2 regions of the Streptomyces sp. NPDC048057 genome follow, and region 2 is predicted to be linked to the other one. Evidence: riboswitches for the same ligand, from Rfam matches in the RefSeq annotation. Region 2 holds a riboswitch; the other holds the start of a gene.
What was found. A riboswitch is a leader RNA that binds a small molecule or an ion and turns the genes downstream of it on or off. The one in region 2 is predicted to bind glycine.

Region 1: another riboswitch for glycine. It lies ahead of gcvT (glycine cleavage system aminomethyltransferase GcvT); the one in region 2 lies ahead of gcvP (aminomethyl-transferring glycine dehydrogenase).

Annotation. Positions count from the first base shown of each region.
Region 1 is NZ_JBEZNF010000006.1:255,130-263,267, forward strand. Features, by position in the region: gene AB0E05_RS09320 (ABC transporter substrate-binding protein) at 1-299, opposite strand, end outside; gene AB0E05_RS09325 (ABC transporter permease) at 422-1,426, opposite strand; gene AB0E05_RS09330 (enhanced serine sensitivity protein SseB C-terminal domain-containing protein) at 1,905-2,711, opposite strand; gene AB0E05_RS09335 (enhanced serine sensitivity protein SseB) at 2,863-3,639, opposite strand; gene AB0E05_RS09340 (AAA family ATPase) at 3,930-4,628, opposite strand; glycine riboswitch at 4,840-4,933, shown strand; gene gcvT (glycine cleavage system aminomethyltransferase GcvT) at 5,103-6,230, shown strand; gene gcvH (glycine cleavage system protein GcvH) at 6,435-6,812, shown strand; gene glyA (serine hydroxymethyltransferase) at 6,874-8,133, shown strand.
Region 2 is NZ_JBEZNF010000025.1:6,288-14,425, reverse strand. Features, by position in the region: gene AB0E05_RS26925 (DUF5999 family protein) at 210-407, shown strand; gene gcvP (aminomethyl-transferring glycine dehydrogenase) at 532-3,414, opposite strand; glycine riboswitch at 3,597-3,693, opposite strand; gene AB0E05_RS26915 (PRC-barrel domain-containing protein) at 3,768-4,199, shown strand; gene AB0E05_RS26910 (DNA polymerase IV) at 4,112-5,602, opposite strand; gene AB0E05_RS26905 (MerR family transcriptional regulator) at 5,677-6,222, opposite strand; gene AB0E05_RS26900 (bifunctional nuclease family protein) at 6,438-6,911, opposite strand; gene AB0E05_RS26895 (MerR family transcriptional regulator) at 6,965-7,708, opposite strand; gene AB0E05_RS26890 (FHA domain-containing protein) at 7,746-8,138, opposite strand, start outside.

The DNA of each region.
Region 1 (8,138 bases), on a different contig from region 2:
GCGTACGTGACCAGCTGGCGCGAGTAGAACCGGCTGAAGTCCCAGGCCATGCCGTAGTACTGGCGCTGCGGGTCCGCGGAGTCCAGGTCCTGCTTGCCGATGAACTTCAGCGTGCCGCCCGCCTTGGTGGACGGGTTCGCGATGCCCTTGACGCCGGCGTTGAACCCGGCCGCCTTGCCGCCACCGCCGCCGTTGTCGTCGTTGTCGCCGCCGCCGCAGGCCGCGGTGGCCGTGAGAGCGGCCACGACGACGGCCGCACCGGCGACCCGCCTGGCCCTCGACGAACGTTGGGGAGTCATGGTTACAACCTCCGGAGTAGCGCGGTCCCTGCTCGACGCCGGGAAACCATTCGGGAGCCGCCTGACAGGGGTGGCAGGGGCACGTTCAGTTGTGTGCGGCCGTCCTCGGCCGCCGCGGGCCGTCACCGGGTGCCCTTGGGGTCGAGCGCGTCGCGCACGCCGTCGCCGAAGAGGTTGAAGGCCAGCACCGTGATGAAGATGGCGAGTCCCGGGATGACCATGAAGGTCGGGTCGGCCTCGTAGGTCTTCACCGCCGTGGAGAGCATCTGGCCCCAGGACGCGGTCGGCGGACGGACGCCGGCGCCGAGGAAGCTGAGCGCGGCCTCGGTGAGGATGTTCGTCGGGATCATCAGCGTGGCGTAGACGGTGATGGGGGCGACCAGGTTCGGCAGCAGCTCCTTGAAGAGCACGTAGCGCGATCCGGCGCCCAGGCTGCGGGCGGCCTCGATGTACTCCTTCTCGCGCAGCGAGAGGGTCTGGCCGCGCACGATGCGACCGACGTAGGGCCAGCCGAAGAAGCCGATGACCGAGACGAGGATCGCGATGCGCACGCTCGAACCGGTCAGTCCGAACAGGTCGTTGGGTAGCACCGCGACCAGGGAGATGATGAAGAGCAGCTGCGGGAAGGACAGCAGCATGTCCATGACCCGGCTGATGATCGCGTCGACCCAGCCGCCGAAGTAGCCGGCAATGATGCCGAAGACCGTGCCGAGCAGTACGGCGACGACCGCGGCGAGGAAGGCGACCAGGAGCGAGATCCGGGCGCCGTACACGATCCGGCTGAAGACGTCCCGCCCGTTGTTGGGCTCGACGCCCAGCAGGTGCTCGGAGCTGATGCCGCCGAAGGAGCCCTTGGGCGTGTTGAACAGCGGATCGAGCTTGTCCTGGTGGAACTTGTTCGGCGGATGCCCGAACAGGTCGACGATCAGCGGAGCGAAGATCGCGACGAGCACCAGGAAGATGACAACGATGCCGCCGGCCAGCGCCAGCTTGTCCTGTTTCAGCCGTGACCAGGCGATCTGCCGTAGCGATCGCCCCTCGACCGACTTCCTGACTACAGCCGCCGCGACATCGGTGGACGCGGCCTTGTCCGCTTCCGTGCCCGTGTCGTGCATTGGTGCCGTCATCGTGGTGGGGACCCCTCCCGGCCGGAGGTGACCGGCCCGTACCCGCCGCTGTAGCGGCTTGCTGTGAACTTCTGGTGCACGAGGAGCAGTTGGTACGAGATGTACGAGTTACCCGGCCGTACACGCGGGCGAATCTCCCCTTGGTGCGGGAGTCTTCAACGGTCGCGCGATCAGCCGCCAGACCCCCAAGCCAATGGTTGCCCAAACGTGATGCGCGTAGAGGGATTCCGTTATCCGGACTGTGCCACGGGCTGAGCGGGGACCCATCTCCCCCTGCACCAACGACAGTTGAGCCACCGTCCGATAATCGGTGTCAAGATGTCCCGGGGATTTACCTGCACTTCCAAGGGGTTACGTCCGCAGAATCCCTGAATCCAGTGCTCGAACCCCGAAAACGGGTGAGGAAACGGGGAGCGCCCCTTCGGGGTAGGGCCCGAGAAGAGGTGTCGGCGTGGGAGCGGGAGCCGGGCCCGGTCGGTCAGTGACCGGCCACCGACGGGTAGCCGTAGCCGCCGGGGGTGGCGCCGGGAGCCGCGCCGGGCGCGCCGCCGTGGGCGTCCCGGTCGTAGAACGGCCGGGCGTTGGCCCGCAGCCACATCCCCACCGGGTCGTACTCGTCCGACAGCGCCACCGTCGACACCGGCAGCCCGTCGGGCACTGCCGTGATGGACTGCTGCATCATCGCCCGCACCGCGTCCACCGACTGCCGGCTCGTGTCGTACAGGTCGAGGCCGATGGCCAGGTACGGGGCGCCCAGCGCGGGCTGCACCCAGGCGCGGCGCAGGGAGCGGACGGCGGGCGTGTGGTGCGCGTTGCGCGACAGCAGGGCGTAGAAGTGCGGGATCTCCAGGGCGGGCTCGGACAGCCGCAGCGGCCCCGCGGGCATCCGGTCGAGGCCGGTGGCGATCCGGCGCAGATCCGGCCAGGGGATGCCGACGCCGCCGCCGGGCGCGTGCGGGTTCAGCCAGATGCCCCAGCGGTCGGGGTAGAGGGCGCGGGCCGCGTCGAGCCCGGTGACGACCTCGTGGGCGCGGTTCCAGCCGGAGACGGACAGCTCCTGGGCGGAGGTGACCGCGGGGGCGTAGCCGACGCCGTCGACCTCCAGGTTTCCGTACTGGGCCTCGGGGGAGCCGGGGCGGCCGTGCCACAGGAGCATCCAGATGCGTCCGCCGGTCGGATCGGCGAGGGCTTGGAGCAGTGCCTCGTACGCGTCGTACCGTCCCGGGGTCACCTGGCGGAGCATGTGCTCGATCTGCCCGGTCGCCGCGGTGCCTGACGCGCTCACCCTGTTCCGCCCCTTCGTCCCGACCCTGTCTCGAACCTGCCCCGCTGCTCGTCCCGTGGAACAACCGGTGGTGACGGAGCCAGCTTAATCGGGCCGCCCGACAGCCCGCGGCCTCTCGTGACCGCTTCACCCGCGTCGGGCCGCGAAGCCGCTACCGCCGCTCGTAGAAGGGGCGGACCTTCTCCAGCATCCACTCGCCCACCGGGTCCCGGGCGACGTCCAGCAGGACCAGGTTCACCGGCCAGGGGGATGCGGTCCGGCCGAGGGCGCGGCCGAGGGCGTCCAGCGGGGCGGCCTGCTCGGCGGGCCCCCAGGCGGAGAGTTGGACGCCGACGAAGAGGGACGGGGCGTCGCCCTCGACCGAGGCCAGTGCCCGACGCGCGGTCATCACCACGCCCGTGTCCTGGAACTCCTCCGCGGCGGCGCTCAGGAACTCCACCGGGTCCTCCTGCCAGTCCGGCTCGAACAGCCGCACCCGGCCGCCGCTCGCCAGCCCGGCGCCCGGGGCGCCGTCGGGGAGGGCGTCCGCGAGCGGGGGCCGACCGCCGCGGCACAGCTCCGCGACCGCGGGCGGCGGCAGCGGGACGCCGACCGTGCCGCCCGGATTCACCGCGATGCCCACCTGCGGCTGGAGCCCGCGGGCGAACTCGCGCGCCGGCGCGACGACATACGAGACGTAGTCGCCGACGCAACTGCGGTACTGCTGCTCGGAGCTGAACACCGGTACGTACGCGGCGCCGTCGATCTCCATCATCGGCAGGTCGAGCTCCCGGCTGTCCGGGGCTCCGCCCTGCGGCAGCGGCACCCATATCTCACTGCGGCCCAACACCTCGACGAGCCGCGCGCCCGCCCCCGGGTCCCCCAGCGAGGCGGCGAGCACCCGCTCCAACTCGTTTGCGGGCCACGCGCCCGTCTCCAGCAGGTCCATGTGTCCCAGCATGCCCATCCCGCTTCGCGCCTCTCCCCGACTCACCAACGACCGACTCGCCACGGCCGACTCACGGCCCGTCCCGTACTCCTGGAGCCCGCACTGCATGAGCCCGTGCGACGTGGACCCGTACGACGTGGGCCCGCGCTGCTTGAGCCCCGACTGCTTGAGGCGGACGGCCCCACCGTACGGACCCGTCGACCTCTCCCCCTACGCCCGGAGGGCGCGGGGGACCCCATGACTCTAGGGCCTGTCCGGTCCAGGGCCGTCCGCTCGGTGCCGCGGGCCGGCTACTCGGCCCGGAAGCCGATGCGGGTCAGGGTCGTGGCGGCCGGGCGGTCGAGGAGTGTCACCGAGGCGCAGCCGAAGGGGGTGCGACCCGCCTCCGCGTCCGCGATCAGCCGGCCGGCGGCCCGCCGGTGGCGCGCGAAGGCGTAACCGGAGACTCCGCGTCCGCGCTCGCGCTGCCCCTCCCGGGCGACGTCGGGCGGGACGTCCAGCAACAGCAGATGGAGCGCCGCGCCGCGCCGCCGGGCCTGGCGGGCGAGCCAGCGGCGGACCCACGCCTGGGTGCCGCAGTCGTGGACCACGACGCTGTGGCCCGAGCGCAACGCCTTGCGCAGTCCGGCGTAGTGCGCCATGCGGACGAAGGGGCGGTACAGGGCGTACGGGAGGAAACGGGGCGTCGCCGCGTCCCAGCGGTCGCGGGTGTCCTGGGAGTCGATGCGCGGGCTGCGGACCGTGCGCTTGATCAGGGTCGACTTGCCGCTGCCGGGCAGTCCGGAGACCACGACGACGTCTCCCGCCGCGAAGGCGAGCGCGCGGGGGCTGCACCCCGAGCGGCCCCTGAGGTCCCGTAGGGCGGATGTTTCCGAAAGCGCGGCCAGGGCGGCGGGCACTGGCTCCCCCACCCGCTGCCGCACGGGCACCTGTGGCTGTGCGGGCACCCCCGCGGTAGTGGCGTAGGCACCGGAGTGCTGCAACGTCATCACACCCTCCTCCCCCGGTTCAGGTCACCCACACACATGCCCATGGAGCGTAAAGAAATGGTAATGCGCTGCCACCTATTTCTTCGGTGATCCCCGGCGGCCGGTGTTGCGCGCGGTTTCGGGCGCGCTCCGGGCGCGAACGATCCGGTCCGCACTCCCCCTTCCCGCCCGCGCGTGCAATGATGTGCGCGCCAACTGCATACCGGCCGCTTGAATCCACGCGGGAGAGTCCCGGCACGTCCGCCGGGCGCCGAAGGAGCAAGTTCCTCCCTTGAATCTCTCAGGCCCCGTACCGCGTGCGATGAGGCAGATCTGAAAAGCGGGCCGCATCCGTCGGCTCCACCCAAGGTGCAAGTCACGACCGTACGCCCATCAGTACGTACGATCGCGACGAACCTCTCAGGTTCCGATGACAGATGGGGAGGATCGTCCTCGTCGTCATGTGTTTTCGTCATGTCCCTGGGAGAAGCGTCCATGAGCCCGTCCGCGAACACCGTCCCCCGCCGAACCGCCCTCGACGCGCTGCACCGCTCGCTGGGCGCCACCATGACCGACTTCGCCGGCTGGGACATGCCGCTGCGGTACGGCAGCGAGCGCGACGAGCACAACGCCGTGCGCACCACCGCGGGGCTCTTCGACCTCTCCCACATGGGTGAGATCACCGTCTTCGGCCCGCAGGCCGCCGCGCTGCTGGACCACGCCCTGGTCGGCAACATCTCCACGGTCGGCACCGGCCGCGCCCGTTACACGATGATCTGCCGCGAGGACGGCGGCATCCTCGACGACCTGATCGTGTACCGCACCGGGGCCACGGAGTACATGGTCGTCGCGAACGCGGGCAACGCCCAGATCGTCCTCGACGCCATCGTGGAGCGGGCCGCGGGCTTCGACGCCGAGGTGCGCGACGACCGCGACGCGTACGCCCTGATCGCCGTCCAGGGCCCGGCCTCCCCCGGCATCCTGAAGTCCGTCACCGACGCCGACCTCGACGGTCTGAAGTACTACGCGGGCCTGCCGGGCACGGTCGCCGGCGTGCCCGCGCTGATCGCCCGCACCGGCTACACCGGCGAGGACGGCTTCGAACTCTTCGTCGCGCCGGAGCACGCCGAGGAGCTGTGGCGGGCGCTGACCGAGGCCGGGGCACCGGCGGGCCTGGTGCCGGCCGGGCTGTCCTGCCGGGACACCCTGCGCCTGGAGGCGGGCATGCCGCTGTACGGGCACGAGCTGACGACCGCGCTCACCCCCTTCGACGCCGGCCTCGGCCGGGTGGTGAAGTTCGAGAAGGAGGGCGACTTCGTGGGGCGCGCCGCGCTGACCGAGGCCGCCGCGCGCGCCGAGTCCGCGCCCCCGCGCAAGCTGGTCGGCCTGATCGCCGAGGGCCGGCGGGTGCCCCGCGCCGGCTATCCGGTGGTCGCCGGCGGCGAGGTGATCGGCGAGGTCACCTCGGGCGCGCCGTCCCCCACCCTCGGCAAGCCGATCGCGATGGCGTACGTCGACGCGGCGCACGCCGCGCCGGGGACGGCGGGCGTCGCGGTCGACATCCGGGGTGCGCACGAGCCGTACGAGGTCGTGGCGCTCCCCTTCTACCGTCGCGAGAAGTGAGCCGGCGCAACCCCCTCAGGGCGTGTCCAGACAGGCCCTAGCGGGCCGCGGCCCACAAGGCCCCGCGGCCCCGCCGTACGGCGGTGACCGCCGCCGCGCACCGGCCGGTCAGCCACCCCGTCCGGCCCTCGAAGTGACCAGCGGCACGTCAGCGCGCCGCCCGTCCGTCCGTTCGCCCTTTCCGCATACAGGAGAATTCAGGTCATGAGCAACCCCCAGCAGCTGCGCTACAGCAAGGAGCACGAGTGGCTGTCGCCCGCCGAGGACGGCGTGTCGACGGTCGGGATCACCGAGCACGCCGCGAACGCGCTCGGTGACGTCGTCTTCGCCCAGCTCCCCGCCGTCGGCGACGACGTCACCGCGGGCGAGTCCTGCGGCGAGCTGGAGTCCACCAAGTCCGTCAGCGACCTGTACTCGCCGGTCTCGGGGGAGGTCACGGAGGTCAACCAGAACGTCGTGGACGACCCGTCGTTGGTGAACAGCGCCCCCTTCGAGGGCGGCTGGCTGTTCAAGGTGCGGGTCACCGGCGAGCAGGACGAGCTGCTCACGGCCGACGAGTACACCGCGTTCTCCGCGGGCTGACGGTCACGCTCCGTACGACCACAGACAGCACACAGGGATCAAGGGACACAGGGACTCACACATGTCGCTTCTCAACACCCCTCTCCACGAGCTGGACCCGGACGTCGCCGCCGCCGTCGACGCCGAGCTCCACCGCCAGCAGTCGACCCTGGAGATGATCGCCTCGGAGAACTTCGCTCCGGTCGCGGTCATGGAGGCCCAGGGCTCGGTCCTGACCAACAAGTACGCCGAGGGCTACCCCGGCCGCCGCTACTACGGCGGCTGCGAGCACGTCGACGTGGTCGAGCAGATCGCGATCGACCGCGTCAAGGAGCTCTTCGGCGCCGAGCACGCCAACGTGCAGCCGCACTCGGGCGCCCAGGCGAACGCGGCGGCGATGTTCGCGCTGCTGAAGCCGGGCGACACGATCATGGGTCTGAACCTCGCCCACGGCGGGCACCTGACCCACGGGATGAAGATCAACTTCTCCGGCAAGCTCTACAACGTGGTCGCCTACCACGTGGACGACGCCACCGGTCAGGTCGACATGGCCGAGGTCGAGAAGCTGGCCAAGGAGTCCCGGCCGAAGCTGATCGTGGCCGGCTGGTCCGCCTACCCGCGCCAGCTGGACTTCGCCGCCTTCCGTCGGATCGCGGACGAGGTCGGCGCGTACCTCATGGTCGACATGGCCCACTTCGCGGGTCTGGTGGCGGCCGGGCTGCACCCGAACCCGGTGCCGCACGCCCACGTCGTGACCACGACCACGCACAAGACGCTGGGCGGCCCCCGCGGCGGCGTGATCCTCTCCACCGCCGAGCTGGCGAAGAAGATCAACTCCGCGGTCTTCCCCGGCCAGCAGGGCGGTCCGCTGGAGCACGTCATCGCGGCGAAGGCGGTCTCCTTCAAGGTCGCCGCGTCCGAGGAGTTCAAGGAGCGCCAGCAGCGCACCCTGGACGGCGCGAGGATCCTCGCCGAGCGGCTGGTCCGCGAGGACGTCACCCAGCACGGCGTCTCGGTGCTCTCGGGCGGCACGGACGTGCACCTGGTCCTGGTGGACCTGCGCGACTCCGAGCTGGACGGGCAGCAGGCCGAGGACCGGCTGCACGAGGTCGGCATCACGGTCAACCGCAACGCCGTCCCGAACGACCCGCGGCCCCCGATGGTGACGTCGGGCCTGCGGATCGGCACCCCGGCGCTGGCCACCCGCGGCTTCGGCGAGGAGGACTTCCGCGAGGTCGCGGACGTGATCGCGCAGGCCCTGAAGCCGTCGTACGACGCGGCGGCGCTGCGCGACCGGGTCTCGGCGCTGGCGGCGAAGCACCCGCTGTACCCCGGCCTGTAACCCGT
Region 2 (8,138 bases):
TCGCGAACCACCCGAAAGGACAGTCGAGTTGGGCTGAACCATCCAGGTGGGTGATGCGTCCCTGACGAGTGAGACGAGCTGTCGCGAAATCCCTGCGGATCGGCGCCCGTGGGGCAACACTGGGAAGAGAACGACAGATACGGGGGACGGCCATGACGGCACCTTCTAGCCGCAGGACACACATCACACCAGAGCGAGAGATCCCAGCCATGTGCCAGCACCAGCCACCCTGCCCGACGTCAAACTCCGCCGACAGGGACGCCGCACGTCTCCTGGCGCATCACCCCGAGCAGGGCTGGAGCCTCCTGTGCAACGGAGTGCTCCTGTTCGAGGACACCGGCGAGCTGCTGCCGGACGGCCAGGTCATCGCTCCGCACCGACCGCTCCAGACCACCACCGCCGCCTAGGCAGCGCACACCACCCGGTGCAGCAGCGGTCACGACGCACGACCGGACAGGACGAAAAAGGGGCCGGACGGGACCACGAGTGGTCTCCGTGCCGGCCCCGACGCATGCCGTGGGCGGCGGTGCGTCAGTTCTCGTACTCGTCCAGCGGCGGGCAGGAGCAGACCAGGTTCCGGTCGCCGAACGCGCCGTCGATGCGCCGCACCGGCGGCCAGTACTTGTCCGCGCTCGCCCCGGCGGGGAAGACGGCCTCGTCACGCCCGTAGGCGTGCTCCCACTCCCCGCCCAGCGCAGCAGCGGTGTGCGGCGCGTTCCGCAGCGGGTTGTCGTCCGCGGGCCACTCGCCCGACGCGACCTTCTCGATCTCCGCCCGGATCGCGATCATCGCGTCGCAGAACCGGTCGAGCTCGGTCAGGTCCTCGCTCTCGGTGGGCTCGATCATCAGCGTCCCGGCGACCGGGAAGGACATCGTCGGCGCGTGGAAGCCGTAGTCGATCAGCCGCTTGGCGATGTCGTCGACGCTGACGCCGGTCGCCTTCGACAACGGCCGCAGGTCCACGATGCACTCGTGCGCGACCAGCCCGGCCGGGCCCGTGTACAGCACCGGGTAGTGCGGCTCCAGCCGCTTGGCGACGTAGTTGGCCGCGAGCACCGCGACCTGGGTGGCGCGCTTCAGGCCCTCGCCGCCCATCAGCCGCACGTACGCCCAGGAGATGGGCAGGATGCCCGCCGAGCCCCAGGGCGCGGCCGAGATCGGGCCCACGCCCGTCTCGGGGCCCGCCGCGGGCTGGAGCGGGTGGTTCGGCAGGAACGGGGCGAGGTGCGCCCGGACCGCCACCGGGCCGACGCCCGGACCGCCGCCGCCGTGCGGGATGCAGAAGGTCTTGTGCAGGTTCAGGTGCGAGACGTCGCCGCCGAAGACGCCCGGCTTCGCCAGCCCCACCAGCGCGTTGAGGTTGGCACCGTCGACGTACACCTGACCGCCGGCCTCGTGGACCTGGGCGCAGATGTCGGCGACGTGCTCCTCGAACACCCCGTGGGTCGACGGATAGGTGATCATCAGCACCGCCAGCTCGTCGCGGTGCTTCTCGATCTTGGCGGTGAGGTCGTCGACGTCCACCTCGCCGTCGTCGGCGGTCCTGACGACGACGACCTTCATGCCGGCCATCACCGCGCTCGCGGCGTTGGTGCCGTGCGCGGAGGACGGAATCAGACAGACCGTGCGCTGCTCGTCGCCGTTGGCGCGGTGGTACGCACGGACCGCGAGGAGCCCGGCGAGCTCGCCCTGGGAGCCCGCGTTCGGCTGGAGGGAGACCTTGTCGTACCCCGTGACCTCGGCGAGTCGCTCCTCCAGCTCCCGGATCAGGGTGAGGTAGCCATCGGCCTGGTCGACCGGGGCGAAGGGGTGGATCTGGCCGAATTCGGGCCAGGTCACCGGCTCCATCTCGGTGGTCGCGTTGAGCTTCATCGTGCAGGAGCCGAGCGGGATCATGCCGCGGTCCAGCGCGTAGTCCCGGTCGGCGAGTCGGCGCAGGTAGCGCAGCATCGCGGTCTCGGAACGGTACTGGTGGAAGACCGGGTGGGTCAGGTAGTCGTCGGTCCGCAGCAGGCCCTCGGGCAGCGCGTCCGGGGCGGTGGCGTCCAGCGCGTCGAGGTCGGCCTCGACGCCGAACGCGACCCAGACGGCGGCCACGGCGGTGCGCGAGGTGGTCTCGTCGCAGGCGACGGAGACGTGGGAGTCGTCCACGAGGCGGAGATTGACCCCGCCCTCGCGCGCGGCGGCGACCACGTCGGCCGCACGGCCCGGTACGCGCAGCGTCAGGGTGTCGAAGTACGCGCCGTGGACCACCTCGACCCCGCCGGCCGTCAGACCCGCGGCGAGCAGTGCGGCGTAGCGGTGGGTGCGCTCGGCGATGGAGCGCAGCCCCTGCGGGCCGTGGTACACGGCGTACATTCCGGCCATCACCGCCAGCAGCACCTGCGCGGTGCAGATGTTGCTGGTGGCCTTCTCGCGCCGGATGTGCTGTTCCCGGGTCTGGAGGGCGAGGCGGTACGCCCTGTTCCCGTCGGCGTCCACGGAGACGCCGACGAGCCGTCCGGGCAGGCTGCGGGCGAACGTCTCGCGCACCGCCATGTAGCCGGCGTGGGGTCCGCCGAAGCCCATGGGGACGCCGAAGCGCTGCGTGGTGCCGACGGTGATGTCCGCGCCCAGTTCCCCGGGGGAGGTGAGCAGGGTCAGGGCGAGCAGGTCGGCGGCGACGGTGACGACGGCACCGAGGCCGTGGGCCTGCTCGATGACGGGCTTGATGTCCCGTACGGCCCCGGAGGCGCCCGGGTACTGCACGAGGACGCCGAAGACGCCGCGCTCGGCGATCTCGGCCGGGATGCCGTCGCTCAGGTCGGCGGTGACGACCTCGACGCCGGTCGGCTCGGCACGGGTGCGGATCACGGCGACGGTCTGCGGCAGCGCGTCGGCGTCGACGAGGAAGACGCCGTCCTTCACCTTGCCGACGCGGCGGGCGAGCGACATGGCCTCGGCGGCGGCCGTGGCCTCGTCGAGGAGGGAGGCGCCGGAGGTCGGCAGGCCGGTCAGGTCGGCGACCACCGTCTGGAAGTTCAGCAGGGCCTCCAGTCGGCCCTGGGAGATCTCCGGCTGGTACGGCGTGTAGGCGGTGTACCAGGAGGGGTTCTCCATGACGTTGCGCAGGATGACCGGCGGCGTGAAGGTGCCGTGGTAGCCGAGGCCGATCATGGACGTCAGGACGGTGTTCCGGTCGGCGAGGCCGCGCAGTTCGGCGAGGACGTCCGCCTCGGTGCGCGCCTGCGGGAGGCCGAGGGCCTCGGCGCTCTTGATGACGTCGGGGACCGCGGCTGCGGTCAGCTCGTCCAGCGAGCCGTACCCCACCTGCGCCAACATCTTGGCCTGGGCCTCGGCGTCGGGCCCTATGTGGCGCTGCTCGAACGGAATGCCTCGCTCCAGCTGCGTGAGCGGGGTGCGGTTGGCGGTCATGTAGGCGGCCTCCTGGTCTGATGCGACCTTCGAGGGGCACCACGGCGCGGATGCCCTGGACGGCCTCCCCCTCTGTCATCTCAACCTGAGAGCTTCACCGGTCCGCCCGCAGCGGGCGCACCGGCTTTCACCGTCGGTGAGAGCGGATGCCGTCCGACGCCCGCCCTACTTTCCAGAGTGACCTCGTCCATGCGGTACAGGTGCCTGAGAGATTCCGGGGAGGATTTGCTCCTTCGGCGCCACCGGCGGCCTGCCGGTGGACTCTCCCGCACGGGGTCAGCAGCCGCTGCCAGCCTACCAGCGCACCCCCTCCCGGCTCGATCATGTGATCGCCCGAGTGGCCGACGCCCGCGATGTGCCCTTTCGTAAGCCTTAGGCAGCAGTTGCGACCCCCTGGAGGGACCGTGCAGACCGACATCGATCCGCGCAGCCTGATCGGGCGCAAGGCTTTCGACCGCGACGGCGTGAAGATAGGGACGGTCGACGAGGTGTACCTGGACGACGCCACGGGGTCACCCGAATGGGCCGCCGTCCGGACGGGGCTGTTCAGCCGGGACGCCTTCGTCCCCCTCGAACCGAGCACCGTCGTGGATGACGCCCTCCGCGTCCCCTACGAGCGCGCCCTGATCAAGGGCGCACCGGACTTCGGCGTCGGCCGCCACCTCTCCCCCGAGCAGGAACTCCAGCTCTACCACCACTACGGACTCGACCTCTCCCTCCCCCCGGAAGCCTCCCCCTCCTCTCGCCCCTCCGCCCCCGGCGAGCCCGCCGGCGACGGCGGCTGATCCACCAGCGGCAGCGGCTGTGACGGCACGAGGTCCGGGTCGTCCACGCGGAACGTCCGCACCCGTCCCGGCGGGCCCTGCGGCACCTCGAAGCGCACGGTGACACGGCCGACCCCACTCCCCTGCACCCACCCCGCCCCGTACAGGGCGTGCCGCACGTCCTGCCCGGCGGGCCACCGGCGTACGGACGCCTCCGCTTCGGCCAGCCCGCCTCCGAAGTGGCCGTCGCCCACCACCCCACCCGCGCCCGCCGGCTGCAAGGCCGCGGACCCTGCCCCTTCCTCCTGCGACTGACCCGCACCCTCCGCATCGACCCCGGCCGCCCGGGCGCTGGCGGCCTGCGCGAACAGGTCCTCCTGCGTGTAGTCCGCCAGCCCCGACACCCCCACGCCGAGGAGCCGAACCCCACCCGTGGTGTCCACCGCCTCCAACAGCCGCGCCGCCGCCTCCCGCACCACCGCGGGGTCGTCCGTGGGCCCCCGCAGGGTCTCGGAGCGGGTCAGCGTGGAGAAGTCGTACCGCCGCACCTTCAAGACGATGGTGCGGCCCGAGTGCCCGGACGCCCGCAGCCGCTGCACGCACCGGTCCGCCAGCCGCTCCACCTCGACGCGGATCCGCACCCGGTCGTGCAGGTCCACGTCGAAGGTGTCCTCCACCGACACCGACTTCGTGTCGCGCTCGGCGACCACCGGCCGGTCGTCGTGCCCGAGGGCCATCCGGTACAGCCCGGTGCCGTGGGCCCTGCCCACCAGCCGCACCAGCTCGTCCTCCCCCGCCTCCACCAACTCGGCGCAGGTCGTGATCCCGCCGCGGCGCAGGTGCTCACCGGTGGCGGGCCCCACGCCGGGCAGGATCCGCACCGAGAGCGGCCCCAGCAGCGCGCGCTCGGTGCCCGGCTCGATGAGGACGAGACCGTCCGGCTTGGCCTGTTCGGAAGCGATCTTGGCGAGCATCTTCGACCCGGCCAGCCCCACGGAGCCGGTCAGCCCCGTGACCGCCAGGATGTCCGCGCGCAGCCGCTCACCGGCCGCCCGTGCCGACGCCGCGTCCCGGGCCGCACCCGCCGCCTCCAGGTCCACGAACGCCTCGTCCAGGCTCAGCGGCTCCACCAGCGGGGAGAGTTCGCCGAGCAACCGCATGACCTGCTCGCTGATCGCACGGTAGAAGGCGAACCGCGGGACCAGATACGCCGCGTTCGGCGCCAGGCGACGGGCCTGCGCCATCGGCATCGCCGAGTGCACCCCGAAGCGCCGCGCCTCGTACGACGCCGTGGCCACCACCCCGCGCGGTCCCAGCCCCCCGACGATCACCGGCTTCCCGCGCAGACTCGGCTTCGCCGCCTGCTCGGCGGCGGCGAAGAAGGCGTCCATGTCGAGATGCAGGATCGTCGGAGCGGCTCTCACGCCTCCGATGCTGCCTCATGCCACTGACAGCGCCCGGCAGGGCGGTCGTGCCGCGCCCGGCGGGCCGATCGGGGTCAGCCGGCCCGATCGCGCCGACGACGGGCCAGCTCGTCCGCGGGGTTGTTGCCGATCAGCGTCTCGCCGGTGTCGATGCGCTCGCCGTGCAGCTGACCCAGCGCGACCTCGACGTCCCGCCACACCACCCCCACCGCGATGCCGAAGACGCCCTGCCCGCCCTGGAGCAGATCGACGACCTCGTCCGGCGAGGTGCACTCGTACACCGTCGCCCCGTCGCTCATCAGCGTCATCCGCTCAAGATCGGCGAAACCCCGCTCCCGCAGGTGCTGCACGGTGGCGCGGATGTTCTGGAGCGCGACACCGGTGTCGAGGAAGCGCTTGACGATCTTCAACACGACGACGTCGCGGAAGCTGTACAGCCGCTGGGTGCCCGAACCGTACGCCGGGCGGACACTGGGCTCCACCAGACCGGTGCGCGCCCAGTAGTCGAGCTGTCGATAGGTGATCCCGGCCGCCGCACAGGCCGTGGGCCCCCGGTACCCCACCACCTCCGGCGCCTCTTCGACCGCACCCCGCTGGAGCGGATACGGTCCGCCTTCCACCGGACTCCGTCCGGGGACGCCCCCAACCGCACCGTCGCCGCTGCTTCTCACGCCGACCCTCCGTCCTTGACCTGCCCACCCGACGGTAGGCAGTCACCAGGGGTGCGTCAACGATCGCCACACTCGCCACGCCGAGTGATAATCACCCTAAGAGTGGTTTCACGTGCCTCAAATCGGGGAAGGGGTACGTGATTGGGCTAAAGCGGCTCCATCAGTCACTGACTGCTCGTCCCGAAGTCCTCGGGAGAGATCTGGTCGAGGAACTCACGGAACTTCTCCACCTCGTCCTCCTGCTCGTCCGGGATCGCGATCCCCGCGTCGTCGAGCACCCCGTCACTGCCGTAGATCGGCGTTCCGGTGCGCAGTGCGAGGGCTATGGCGTCGGAAGGACGCGCGCTCACCTCGACCCCGCTGGCGAAGACCAGCTCCGCGTAGAAGACGCCGTCGCGCAGGTCGGTGATGCGGACCTCGGTCAGCTCCTGGCCGACCGCGTCCAGCACGTCCTTGAAGAGGTCGTGCGTCAGCGGTCTGCTGGGCGCCATGCCCTGCTGGGCGAAGGCGATCGCGGTCGCCTCCCCGGGGCCGATCCAAATGGGGAGGTACCGATCGCCTCCCACTTCACGCAGGAGCACGATCGGTTGGTTGGAGGGCATTTCCACCCGGACACCCACAACGTCGAGCTCGTTCACACAGCAACCCTAGGCCGTGCGCGGCCCCTTTGGGTAGTCGGGCACGGCCATGATCACTGGAGGCGGACCCCCAGGGCGGTCTGCACCAGGGCCGCGTGGAGCCGTACGGACAGGGTCGCCAGCTCTTTGGCGGTGGCTTCCGCATGTGCCCGGGTCTGTGGGTTCCGATGCCGCCGCAAGGGTGCCACGACCTGCTCGACCAGCCCGACCTCGCGGTCCGCGCCGGCCTTGACCGCCCGCAGATGGCGCGGCTCCAGCCCGAACCGGCCCAGCTCGGCCACCAGCCGGGCCACGGTCACCGCCTCGGCGTCGTACGAACCGTCCTCACCGGCTGTGAGCAGTCCGTACGACTCCCATTCGGTCAGCTGCTCCTCGGCCACCCCGGCCCCGGCGAGCAGCTCCGCCCGGCCCACCCGCGCCACCGTGGGCGCCTCGGGAACGTCCTGGGCGGCGCCGGCGGCCAGCTCGCGCCGCCCGCCCTGCGCCGGCAGCTGCGGCTGCTCACCGCGCTCGACCGCGTCCAGGTGCTCGCGGATGACCTTCAGCGGGAGGTAGTGGTCCCGCTGCATCCGCAGCACCTGCGCCAGTCGCTGCACGTCCGCCGGGCTGAACTTGCGGTAGCCGGACGGCGTGCGCCGGGGCTCGACCAGCCCCTCGGCCTCCAAGAAACGGATCTTGGAGATGGTGATCTCGGGGAACTCGTCGTGGAGCTGGGTGAGCACCGTGCCGATGCTCATCAGCCTCTCGCCCTTGGTGGCGGTGCCGTGGCTGGCACCGCCCGTCGGTGTTCGCAGCATGTGCCTCCCCAGACGGGTCACAGGCGGTTACCGGCGATCACATGCCCCGCTGGCTCGCGTGGCTCGCGTGGAAGACCAGCCGGTACTTGCCGATCTGGACCTCGTCGCCGTTGGCCAGATAGACCGCGTCGATGCGCTCGCGGTTCACATAGGTGCCGTTCAGACTGCCGACGTCGGCGACGCTGAAGCTGCCGTCGGGCTGCCTGCGGAACTCCACGTGGCGCCGGGACACCGTCACGTCGTCGAGGAAGATGTCGCTCTGCGGGTGGCGGCCCGCCGTCGTCAGCTCGCCGTCCAACAGGAAGCGGCTGCCCGCGTTCGGACCGCGCCGCACGATCAGCAGGGCCGAACCGAGCGGCAGTGCCTCCACGGCGGCCTGCGCCTCGGGCGACAGCGACGGGAGCTGGGTCTGCCCCGTGGTCTCCGAGTC